2 regions of the Shewanella sp. HL-SH2 genome follow, and region 2 is predicted to be linked to the other one. Evidence: predicted binding sites of a transcription regulator. Region 2 holds the regulator's gene; the other holds the start of a gene.
What was found. The regulator sigma-54, encoded in region 2, starts transcription at its own class of promoters, with help from an activator protein. The targets are predictions, from matches to a motif close to GTTGGCACGNNNNTNGNNT.

Region 1: a site for sigma-54 is predicted at 3,644-3,662, ahead of glnA (glutamate--ammonia ligase). Genes of this name have one in related genera too.

What each region holds. Positions count from the first base shown of each region.
Region 1 is NZ_CP195035.1:243,853-250,113, reverse strand. It holds gene glnL (nitrogen regulation protein NR(II)) at 1-121, opposite strand, end outside; gene ACRWP9_RS00940 (DUF4124 domain-containing protein) at 248-790, opposite strand; gene ACRWP9_RS00935 (pyrimidine/purine nucleoside phosphorylase) at 909-1,214, opposite strand; gene typA (translational GTPase TypA) at 1,406-3,217, opposite strand; gene glnA (glutamate--ammonia ligase) at 3,783-5,192, shown strand; gene ACRWP9_RS00920 (outer membrane protein transport protein) at 5,846-6,261, shown strand, end outside.
Region 2 is NZ_CP195035.1:1,067,749-1,074,009, forward strand. It holds gene rapZ (RNase adapter RapZ) at 1-62, opposite strand, end outside; gene ptsN (PTS IIA-like nitrogen regulatory protein PtsN) at 59-502, opposite strand; gene hpf (ribosome hibernation promoting factor) at 505-792, opposite strand; gene ACRWP9_RS04690 (RNA polymerase factor sigma-54) at 819-2,312, opposite strand; gene lptB (LPS export ABC transporter ATP-binding protein) at 2,473-3,204, opposite strand; gene lptA (lipopolysaccharide transport periplasmic protein LptA) at 3,201-3,788, opposite strand; gene lptC (LPS export ABC transporter periplasmic protein LptC) at 3,775-4,335, opposite strand; gene kdsC (3-deoxy-manno-octulosonate-8-phosphatase KdsC) at 4,332-4,898, opposite strand; gene ACRWP9_RS04715 (KpsF/GutQ family sugar-phosphate isomerase) at 4,901-5,878, opposite strand; gene ACRWP9_RS04720 (calcium/sodium antiporter) at 5,913-6,261, opposite strand, start outside.

The DNA of each region.
Region 1 (6,261 bases), 820 kb from region 2:
ATTTATGGTTGGCGACAGCCAATAGCTGCTCGGCAGCAGCATTGGCAAAACAAGGCTTTAATTTGGTGTCGATCACTAGTACTGCGGTAACTAGATGATTAAGTAAATTATTAGTGTCCATTCGCCGTCCTGATTATTGGGTTGCAGCTTGCACCAATATGTTGCACCAATATGGTGCGATCTGCAACTCAGTTCACGCAGGCAAATAAAAAATAAATTTAAGCAGAATTTGTTTTATGTTACTGTTTTAATTTATTTTTGTAGCATAGTAAGGCGTTGGTTTCGCCAATCTGCTCACACTTGCCTGGTGAAGAAATATCTTTCTTGGAGAACTAGATGCAAGGACTTTGCCGTTTTGATCCAATGCTTTCACCACAATGATATGTTCCCCTCGGTAAATGCCCATTAAGCTAAAAGTGGATGAAGATTGTGGTTGAGCTTTAACTTCGCCATCAATAAAAAGTGCCAGTAAGATACCTCGGGGGAGTGTTGGGGTAACACTGACAATGACATCAAATTTTCCCTCATTACTGCGAATGGTTTCATCATGTGTGGGGGATACTATACTTAAGACGAGCTCAATAGCATCATTTTGCGAGGTTGAATCCACAATGATTGGGGTATCATTTAGCACGATAGTGTTTTGAGTATTTTCTTTTACTTCGACAAGCTCTGCATTAGGCTTAGCTTCGTCGCTATAGTGAACTTTTCCGTTTTCATCGACCCAGCGATAAACCGCTGCTGTGCTACTGATACTGACGAGTAGCAAGCTAAATAATAAAATGCGCATAAATAGAATCCTTTTACGTGTGCATTTTACTAGACTAGCTGTTTTTTGATAAAAAAACAGCCAAAACTGTTTGGTTCTGGCTAAGTTTATTTGTAACTAAACTGCAGAGTAAGACGACTTAAAGGTAGCTACAACAGTATTCAGCAATACCGCTGGTTTTAATACTAAAGCTCACACCAGCAGCTAATTCAAACTGGGTGTCAGCTGAATAATTGATCCATTCGGTCGTACCAGGCAATAACACTTCAAAGTTACCTGATGTGACTTGCATTATTTCACCTTGAGAGGTTGAAAAGGTATATTCGCCAGGTAAGACAACACCTAGAGTTTGTCTGCTTCCATCGGCTAAAAATACTGTGCGGCTAATGACTTTTCCATCAAAATAAACATTTGCCTTTAGGGCTACATCGACTTGTTTTAACATATTTCCTGATACTCCATAAATGTTTTAAGTGAATTTATATCTATTTTAAATGTATATCTAGTTATTTTTGTGCTCTGGTTATGAATTATTTATGTGTAAGTTTTTAGATTAGCAGGCACAAAAAAGCCCAGAACAATCTGGGCTTTTTGATACTAATAAGTGGTAAATATAGCGCCACTCATTAATTTTAATTAACTGCGGTTATGACGCTTACGCTCGTTCTCAGTTAAGAATCTCTTACGAACACGGATGTTCTTAGGAGTTACTTCAACTAATTCGTCATCATCGATGAACTCAAGTGCTTGTTCAAGCGTTAAGTTAATCGGTGTAGTTAACACTTGTGCTTCATCAGTACCTGATGCACGCATGTTGGTTAGCTGCTTACCTTTAAGACAGTTAACCGTCAAATCGTTAGAGCGAGCATGGATACCAACAACTTGGCCTTCATACACTTCAGCAGCGTGGCTAATAAACAGACGACCACGGTCTTGTAAACCGAATAGTGCGAATGTTAATGCTTTACCTGTTGCGTTAGAAATCAATACGCCGTTAGCACGTTGACCAATATCGCCACCTTTGTGCGGAGCGTAGTGATCAAATGAATGATAAATTAGACCAGTACCTGAAGTTGCAGTTAAGAACTCAGTTTGGAAACCAATTAAGCCACGGCTTGGGATGATGAAGTCGATACGTACACGACCTTTACCATCAAGCTGCATATCTTTCATTTCAGCTTTACGCACACCTAACTTTTCAATTACGGTACCTTGATGTTCTTCTTGAACGTCAACAGTCACAGTTTCGAATGGTTCGTGTAGCTCGCCATCAACAGTTTTAAGAATTACTTCTGGACGTGATACCGCTAATTCGTAGCCTTCACGACGCATGTTTTCAATCAAGATTGATAAATGTAATTCACCACGACCTGATACGCGGAAACGATCTGGACTGTCAGTTTCTTCAACACGTAGTGCTACGTTGTGAACAAGTTCTGTTTGTAAACGCTCAAGAATGTTACGAGAAGTAACATACTTACCTTCTTTACCCGCGAACGGAGAAGTGTTTACCTGGAACGTCATCGTTAGTGTTGGTTCATCAACTGTTAGAGGCGGTAACGCTTCAACTTCAGTCACTGCACAAATAGTGTCAGAAATCTTAAGCTCACCTAAACCTGTAATTGCCACGATGTCACCAGCGTTAGCAATTTCAACTTCAGTACGGTCTAGACCCATGTAACCTAATACCTGGCCCATTTTTCCGTTACGTTTCTTACCATCAGCACCAATAATAGTCACTTGTTGGTTAGTTTTTACGTTACCACGCTTAATACGACCAATACCGATAACACCCACGTATGAGTTGTAATCGATTTGAGAAATTTGCATTTGGAATGCACCTTCCGAATCAGCGTCTGGGAAAGAAACTTTCTCAACGATGGTTTGGAAAAGTGGTGTCATGTCTTCGCTAACTACATCTGGATCTAAGGTCGCGAAACCGTTTAATGCTGAAGCATAAACAATAGGGAAGTCTAACTGTTCGTCAGTTGCACCTAAGTTGTCGAATAAATCGAATACTTGGTCAATAACCCAATCAGGACGAGCGCCAGGACGGTCAATCTTGTTAATCACAACGATTGGCTTTAGGCCTTGAGCAAACGCTTTCTTAGTCACAAAGCGAGTTTGTGGCATTGGACCATCAACTGCGTCAACTAACAATAATACTGAATCAACCATAGATAGAACACGTTCTACTTCACCACCGAAATCGGCGTGACCAGGCGTGTCTACGATGTTAATGCGGTAGTCGTTCCATTTGATGGCAGTGTTTTTTGCCAGAATGGTGATCCCACGTTCTTTTTCAAGATCGTTAGAATCCATCACACGCTCAGTCGCTTCTCCACGTGAAGCAAGGGTACCAGACTGCGCAAGCAATTTGTCTACCAGGGTCGTTTTGCCATGGTCGACGTGTGCAATAATGGCGATGTTACGTAAATTCTCTAGCACGGATAAAACCTCTATACCATCAAACAAAAAAAGGGATTATTTACAGCAACTATTTAATGATAGCCACCATAAAAAAGCGTGCCATTCTACTCCAGCAAGGCCTCAGTAGATAGGATTTTTTTTGAACACCTCATATTTTCGTCTTATTGTGCTATAAATTTGCCGTTAATTTAGTGATATAAACTTTATCATCGCCTTAACGTAGGCTAGGTTACAAAAGATGTAAAACACAGTTTTCGCTATTTTGTTCAGCAAATTGTTATCTGTACGCACTTTTTCGGTTTCAGTCTCTATATAATCAAACTGGCGTGCACCACTCTGGTGTTGTGCACTGTTATGGTGCGTAGAATGGATCTATTTGGTGCAGACTTTGTTTTTTGAGAAAATATAAAAATATCAAATTTATATAAATCAGATGCTTATATATCTGGCATGATAATAGCTAAGTAAACGTCATCATGTGGACATCATTGTTTTACATTAGTTTGCTGAGTCAATAAAACTTGGTGAACAGTAATATTAAATATTAGAAGGGAATACCCTTGACCCTACCGGAGGCTTGAGAATGTCAGTTGAATCAGTATTAAAGCAACTTAAAGAGTTAGAAGTTAAGTTTGTTGACTTACGCTTTACCGATACTAAAGGTAAAGAACAGCACGTTTCTATTCCATCTCATCAAGTAAATGAAGAGTTTTTTGAAGACGGTAAAATGTTTGACGGTTCTTCAATCGCAGGCTGGAAAGGCATCAATGAATCAGACATGGTATTAATGCCTGATCCAACTACTTTTGTTTTAGACCCTTTCACCGAAGAAACAACAGCACTTATCCGTTGTGACATTTTAGAACCTGGTACTATGACTGGTTACGACCGTGACCCACGCTCTATCGCTAAAAAAGCAGAAGCGTATCTAATTTCTACCGGTATTGCTGATACAGTATTGATTGGTCCTGAGCCTGAGTTCTTCTTATTTGATGACGTTCGTTTTGGTACTGATATGTCAGGTTGTTTCGTGAAGATTGATGCGAAAGAAGCGGCATGGAACTCTGGTAAAGAATACGCTGATGGCAACACAGGTCACCGTCCAATGGTGAAAGGTGGTTATTTTCCAGTTGCGCCAGTTGATTCTTCACAAGACTTACGTTCTGCAATGTGTTTAGTACTTGAAGAAATGGGTCAAGTTGTAGAAGCACATCACCATGAAGTGGCGACAGCGGGCCAAAACGAAATTGCAACACGTTTCAACACTTTGACTAAGAAAGCGGATGAAATCCAAATTCTTAAGTATGTTGTTCATAACATGGCGCATGCTTATGGCAAAACAGCGACCTTTATGCCTAAGCCTATCGTAGGTGACAATGGCAGCGGTATGCACGTACACCAATCTTTAGCTAAAGACGGTGTCAACTTATTTGCTGGCGATAAGTATGCTGGTTTAAGTGAATTAGCGCTTTACTACATTGGTGGTATTATCAAGCACGCTCGTGCATTGAACGCATTCACTAACCCAAGCACTAACTCTTATAAGCGTTTAGTACCACATTTCGAAGCGCCTGTTATGTTAGCTTACTCTGCGCGTAACCGTAGTGCATCTATTCGTATTCCAGTAGTGCCAAGCCCTAAGGGTCGTCGTATCGAAGCACGTTTCCCTGATCCACATGCAAACCCATATTTAGGTTTTGCGGCATTATTAATGGCAGGTCTTGATGGTATACAAAACAAGATCCACCCTGGCGATGCCATGGATAAAGACTTGTATGACTTACCGCCTGAAGAAGCTGCTGAGATCCCACAAGTTGCAACTTCTTTAGAAAACGCGCTTGAAAACTTGAAAGCTGACCATGAGTTTTTAACTAAAGGTGGCGTATTCAGTGAAGATTTCATCCAGTCTTATATCACTTTGAAGACTGCAGAAGCTGAGCGTGTAGCCCGTACTACTCATCCATTAGAGTTTGAAATGTACTACAGCCTATAATATTAACGCGCTAACTTTGTTAGCGGTTAAGTGATAAAAAAAGCCTCGCATAGATTGCGGGGCTTTTTATTAAGTTATTTTTACAATTATTTACAACCTTTCTCATTCTGTTTTAACTCATGCTTTGCGAATTTCTGTTTTAAATTCAGCTAACTCGTGTGCGTTAGAATTAGCCAATTTTTTATTATTAGTTATTGATATATATAAATAATTAAATTACATGTTATTTGACTATAACTATTCAGCCAACACTTCGTTGATATCCTTTTGTTTATTGAATAACTTGTGAGCAAGTTATCAGTAATATCAATCATTTTGTGATCCAGCATTTGTACGCTTGCGGTTGCAATGGCGTTTTAGATCCGTAAACTTGCGCCGTATAAATGCCGAGCAATTACTCTAAAAGTGATTTTGGGTTAAAGGCAGATATAAATAACCTCAACTTGGGTTAAGGGATGAATAAGCGGGATTTAAATAGATAAATTCAGATGTTTACTCTCAAACTTGAGCTTTGCGCTGGTAATAAGGCGAACTAACGCGTCAACAGCTAGCCTATTGCAAGTAAATTCAACACAGTTAGCGGTGCAAAGAGCTGTTTGATATACATTTGTTATCCTGAGCTGAGGTTAAATACAATAACTAAGAGAATGATAATGAAAAAAACAATAATCACTTTGGCAATATCAGCTATTGTCTTTGGCACGACTTCACAAGCTCAAGCTGCAGGTTTTCAGTTAGCAGAATATTCATCAACCGGCTTAGGACGTGCATTTGCAGGTGAAGCGGCAATGGCCGATAACGCGTCTGCGCAATCACGTAATCCGGCAATGTTAACGTATCTGACCGGGCGTCAACTGTCAGCAGGTGGCATTTATGTCATGCCTAATATTGATGTGACGGGTGACATTGCGATTACCTCTCCTTTATTGGGCGCTCAAGCTATGCATGTGCCAGCCAGTGCGCATGATGTAGCGGGTGACGCACTAGTGCCTAATTTCTATTATTCTAACCAGTTAACTGATCAATGGACCTGGGGATTAACGGTAAATTCAAACTATGGACTAGCTAC
Region 2 (6,261 bases):
AGTACCCTAAGTGCGACAGATTTACCTGAGCCCGAACGACCGGATACAATGACTAATTTCATGCTGTGATAACCTGATAGAGTTCAGTTGAGTTACTTGCTTTTCGTAACTGCTTAAGAATATGTTTATCCGATAACTTTTCAGCCATTGAGGATAGGGTACTGAGATGTTGCTGACACTGGTCTGCTGGCACCAGTAATGCAAATAAGAGATCCACTGGTTGTTTGTCGATAGCATCAAATGAAATCGCTTCTTCGCACTTTATAAAAACCGCGATAGGGCGAACGATGGACGTTAAACGACCATGCGGGATTGCAATGCCAGAGCCTATTCCTGTGCTACCCATTTTTTCTCTAGCCACTAGGCTTTCAAAAATCTCTTGTGAAGAGAGGGATGGGTACTGGGCTGCAGCTAAATCACTGATAAGCTCCAGTACCTTTTTCTTACTGCCCGGTGTGGCACAGGAGGTGCATTCCGGCTGCAGGATGGTACTAAGTTCCATCATTAATGCTTAGTTAATTTCTCTTTGTGTTTAATGACCTGACGATCGAGTTTATCAATCAGGGCGTCTATAGCGTGATACATGTCAGCATGTTCAGATGTCGCAAATACCTCAGCTCCATTCAAGCTGACTTTTGCTTCAGCTATCTGTTGTTGCTTTTCGACATTTAATACTACGTGGACATTATTGATCTGATCGAAATGTCGTTCAAGTTTTGTAAACTTACTTGTGACATATTCTCTTAGTGATTCAGTAATTTCAATATGATGACCCGTTAAGGTGATTTGCATATTTATCCTCCAATTGCCTAGGTAGATTATAAACTCTTACGTTGGTTTGAGGGAGGGATCATCATCGCTTCGCGGTATTTCGCTATGGTACGACGTGCAACATTAATCCCTTGTTCTGCCAGAAGATCTGCCATTTTACTGTCGCTTAGTGGTTTTTTCTGGTTTTCAGCAGCAACCAGCTTTTTAATAAAAGCTCTAATTGCTGTAGACGAACATTCTCCGCCATCATCAGTACTGACATGGCTAGAGAAAAAATACTTAAGTTCGAACAGTCCGCGCGGTGTGTGCATATACTTTTGTGTGGTGACACGCGAAATAGTGGACTCATGCATTTCGACAGCTTCAGCTATGTCATTCAACACCATAGGCTTCATGGCTTCAGCACCGTACTCAAAAAAACCTTGCTGAAATTGCACAATACAATTGGATACTTTAAGCAGGGTGTCGCTGCGGCTTTCTAAGCTTTTGATAAACCATTTGGCTTCTTGTAAGTGACCTCGAATAAATTGAGTGTCTGTTGAACTCTTACTGCTTTTTGCCATGGCGGCATATTGTTGATTAATACCTATTTTTGGCATGTTATCAGGGTTCAATTCAACCACCCAACGGCCATTCTTTTTGGTCACTGACACGTCTGGGATAACATATTCATCATCCGGTGGGGTGATCATCGTGCCAGGACGTGGATTTAAAGATTGAATTAATTCAATTGCTTCGCGCAGCTCATCTTCTTTTAGCTTAGTTTTGCGCATGAGTGTGCGAAAATCACGTCCAGCAATCAAATCTAAATAATCTTTGATTAACATTCTGGCATTATCAATATGGGGCGTGTCTGGTGCAAACTGAACAAGTTGAATCAATAAACATTCACTTAAGCTACGTGAGGCGACACCCAGAGGGTCGAAATGTTGTATACGTTTTAGTACCGCTTCGACTTCGTCTAATTCGACAGAATCATCGCCCATAGCTTCTAAAATATCTTCAGTACTTTGGGTGAGATAACCTGTGTCATCAATGGCATCAATAATGGCTGTGGCAATAGCGAGGTCTGTTTCAGAAAAAGGGGTTAGATTTTTTTGCCATTCTAAATGCTCGTATAATCCTTCGGATGTTTCACCTTGGAAGGGCATGTCATCATTTGGCATGCTGCCAGAACCCGAACCAGGGCTTGCCATTGGGGAGGCGCTGTACACTTCATCCCAGGTAGTGTCCATTGGCAAGTCTTCAGACATTTGCTCTTTAGTCATTGACTCTGCGGTGTCGACATTTGAAGTGTCTTTTTCGACTACAGGTGCGCTTACTTCATTGAAGTCAGTTTCTGATAGGTCTTTGGAGTTATCATTTTTGTTGCTAAGTGCTGAAAATTCATCTTCCATTTCAAGCAAAGGATTGGAATCTAATACTTGTTGAATTTCTTGCTGTAACTCCAAAGATGATAACTGCAGCAAACGTATAGCTTGTTGCAGCTGTGGGGTCATAGTGAGGTGCTGACCCATTTTAAGTTGGAGTGAAGCTTTCATTACTGCTGATCCCTAGAAGAATTCGGCTTTCTACACTGATTAAAGTGAGTGATAGTCGCAATTTTTTAACAAATGGTTTTACTTTACCTATACACGATCAATTAGCTTAGTCGCCAGAAACATTTTGCCAAGCAAGTGCTTCAGATCCTATTTAGATTAACTATAGCTTGAATTGTTCGCCTAAGTATACTGCTCGAACTTGCTGATTGTTGAGTACTTCAGTTGGGGTGCCTTCGGCAATCAAATTCCCCTGGCTAACAATATATGCCCGCTCACACACATCAAGTGTTTCACGGACATTATGATCAGTAATTAATACGCCTAGGCCACGGTGTTTGAGTTGCAGAATAATTTTCTTAATATCAATCACTGAAATAGGGTCAACACCCGCAAAGGGCTCATCTAACAATATAAATTTAGGATTGGCTGCTAAAGCGCGTGCAATTTCTACCCGTCGTCTTTCACCACCAGATAGCGACATGCCTAAGCTATCGCGAATATGGGTAATATGGAATTCTTCTAAAAGATGCTCCAGTTCCTGAATTCGCTCATCCGAAGTCATCGATTTTCGGGTTTGCAACACGGCCATAATATTATCGTGCACACTGAGTTTTCTAAAAATACTGGCTTCTTGTGGTAAATAGCCAATACCTTTTCGCGCACGTAAATGCATTGGGTCAGCAGTTAAGTCATCGTCATCAATTAAAATGCGGCCATGGTCACTTTTGACTAAACCAACAACCATATAAAACGTGGTCGTTTTACCTGCGCCATTGGGACCAAGTAGTCCGACAATTTGGCCTGTTTTTACAGTTAAGCTGACACTTTTAACCACTTGACGACTTTTATAGCTTTTAGCTAAATTCTCAGCTGTTAAGGTAATTTGGGTCATTGGTTACCTTGCTTTTTTAACGGGATTTCAGGTAATTTTTGTGCTGGTGACTCATCATTTTGGAAATTTTCCGGTTGAATAATGGTAATAACACGATCTTCACCTTTACCGGTACTTTCAGCGATAAGTTCCTGAGCATTGATATTGTAACGGATCACGTTACCCGTCACTTTACTGCCTGCTTGATCTAGCTTAGCGTTACCTGTTAATAACAGTCCAGTTGTTGCTAAGTCATAACGAATTTCATTGGCGCTTGCTGTACCTATGCGACCATCATCAAGTTCTTGTGAAAATGTAGCAGGGTTACCGGTCGCAATGAGCGTTTTAGTCTGGCCGTTTTCAGCTGAAAATGCCCGCAGTTCATCGGCTTCGATATTGATCGAGCCTTGGGTAATTTTTACTGGGCCGTTAAAAATAATTTGATTATTTTTAACGTCTGCTCGTTGACTTACGGCTGCAATTTTAAGCTCTTGCTTCAAATCGCCTTCTTTAGCTACGGCGTTGCCTGCCAATACACTAATCGCTAAAGTGCAAATAACACTGCTTTTACCGAGCAATGTGGTTAAAAACTTAATGTGGTTCATATGTCCCTTCTACCTGGCTGAGTAAGGTAATTTGTTCTGCATTGAGATCGGCAAATAGCCCTAAGCCTTGAATAATAAAACCATTACCTTTAATGGTAACTGACTCTTCAGAACGACCTATCATAGTGTTTAAATTAAAGGTGACTTGTTGAGTTTCAAGTGATTGTAATGGTTCTTCAATATCAATGGCATCAATTACTACATCGTTATGTAAACTGACTTCATTTGAATGTTGATCTAAGGTCGCATTTTTAGCTGTTATTTGCCACTGCGCTTTACCATTTTCAGGGTAAAGAAGTAGTACAGGCGCAGTAAATGAAGTGGTATTTGTGCTGGTGAAATGTTCCATATGCTCGGCGCTAACTTTGCTGTCAATAAACCCGAGTTTATTAAATTCTGTCGTGCGAAGATTGTCAGCCACAAAATCAGGTCGCTCAATTCTAGGATCTTTAATTAACGCCATTTGGTTACGTTTGACTTGTACTTGCCAATACAATACCAAGGCTAAGCCAAAAAATGCACAAATAGCCAGTGTGGTTCGATTCATATGCTCATACCATGGGCACTTTCAAATTTATTTTGGCTTAATAACAACAAATCAGTGAGTTCTCTTAAGGCACCATTACCACCTTTAATGGTGGTTATCATATGGCAATGTTGTTTCACGTAAGGATGTCCATCGGCCACGCTGACAGCAAGTCCCACTACTTTCATCACAGGTAAATCTACCATGTCATCGCCAATATAAGCTACTTGTTCAGCAGTAACGTTATATTTTTTGATTAATTCCTCGTAGGGAGTAAATTTATCATCTATTCCTTGATAGATATCTTTGATGCCTAAAGCTGTCATGCGATTTTCGACAATTTTAGATTTTCGTCCGGTAATAACCGCCACATTAATGCCACTGGTTAATATTGAGCGAACGCCATATCCGTCTCGTGTATGGAATGCTTTTGACTCTTCGCCGCTATTATTAAGGTAAATACGGCCGTCAGAAAAAACACCGTCAACGTCGCAAATAAGCAGTTTAATTTTTTGAGCGCGCAGCCAAATATCATCACTAATAGGGCCATAAAAACCTTGGTGAGTGTGCGTATTTATTGTCATGTTTAAATTACTCCTGCTTTGACCATATCGAGCATATTCAATGCACCAATAGGCTGGTGTGCGTCATTGACCACAATCAAACCATTAATGCTTTTCTCATCCATTATTTGTAACGCTTGAGCGGCCAAGATGTTAGCCGGGCTAGTGACACATTTTTTGGTCATAACCTGTGAAATAGGCGTGGTGCGAAGATTGACTTCTGCATCGATAACACGTCGTAAATCACCATCAGTAAAAATACCGACTAAAACATTATTACCATCAACAACCGCGGTCATACCTAAGCCTTTATTTGATATTTCATACAAGGCTTCAGTGATACAAATATCTTGCTGTACCAAGGGGAGATCTTTGCCTTGGTGCATCACATCATTAACCTTGAGTAATAATTTTCGGCCCAAAGAGCCCCCCGGATGTGAGAGGGCGAAATCATCACGGGTAAAACCTTTTGCTTGTAATAGGGCGACCGCTAAAGCATCTCCCATGACTAATGTCGCCGTCGTGCTTGATGTTGGCGCTAACCCAAGGGGGCAAGCTTCTTCTAGCACTTCAATACATAAATGCACTTTTGCCAGCTTCGCCATATTAGAGTCTGGTTTACCAGTAACTGCAATCACAGGAACGCCCATACGTTGAATAACAGGCATTAATGTCAAAATTTCACTTGATTCACCTGAGTTCGAAATAGCTAAAATAATGTCGTTTTTAGCTAATGCGCCAAGGTCGCCATGGCTGGCCTCTCCTGGATGAACAAAAAAAGCTGGCGTGCCTGTACTGGCAAATGTGGCTGAAATCTTATTACCGATGTGGCCAGATTTCCCCATGCCCATTACAATAACTTTACCTTTGCATTGCATGATTAATTCACATGCCTGCCCGAACGCATCTGAATCTACAAATTGGTAGAGATGTTCAAGTGCTGCTTTTTCAATATCAATGACTTTACGGCCCCATTGACGAAATTGAGTTTGGTTTGCCATGTATGTCTCTCTTGGTAAAGTCCTTTGTGCTCCATTAAGAAGCGTTGAATACAACGTATTGGTAAGCCACAAAGGTTAATAGTAATAAAACGCCATGCCAAGGCGTAAGTTGTCGCTTTGCACCGCTGGATAACACTAACACTGCTAATGCGGCACTGGTGCCCAGTACCATGTAAAAATCTCTGTTTACCGCTGTCGCATCAACCTCACCTGGTGAGATTAGCCCTGGAATAGCTAAAACCGCAAGAATATTAAATAAATTAGACCCGACAATATTGCCAATAGCTAAATCGTGTTCTTTTTTTAACACTCCGGCGATACACGCCGCTAATTCTGGCAAGCTAGTGCCAACAGCAATGATGGTCAGTCCAATGACTAAATCA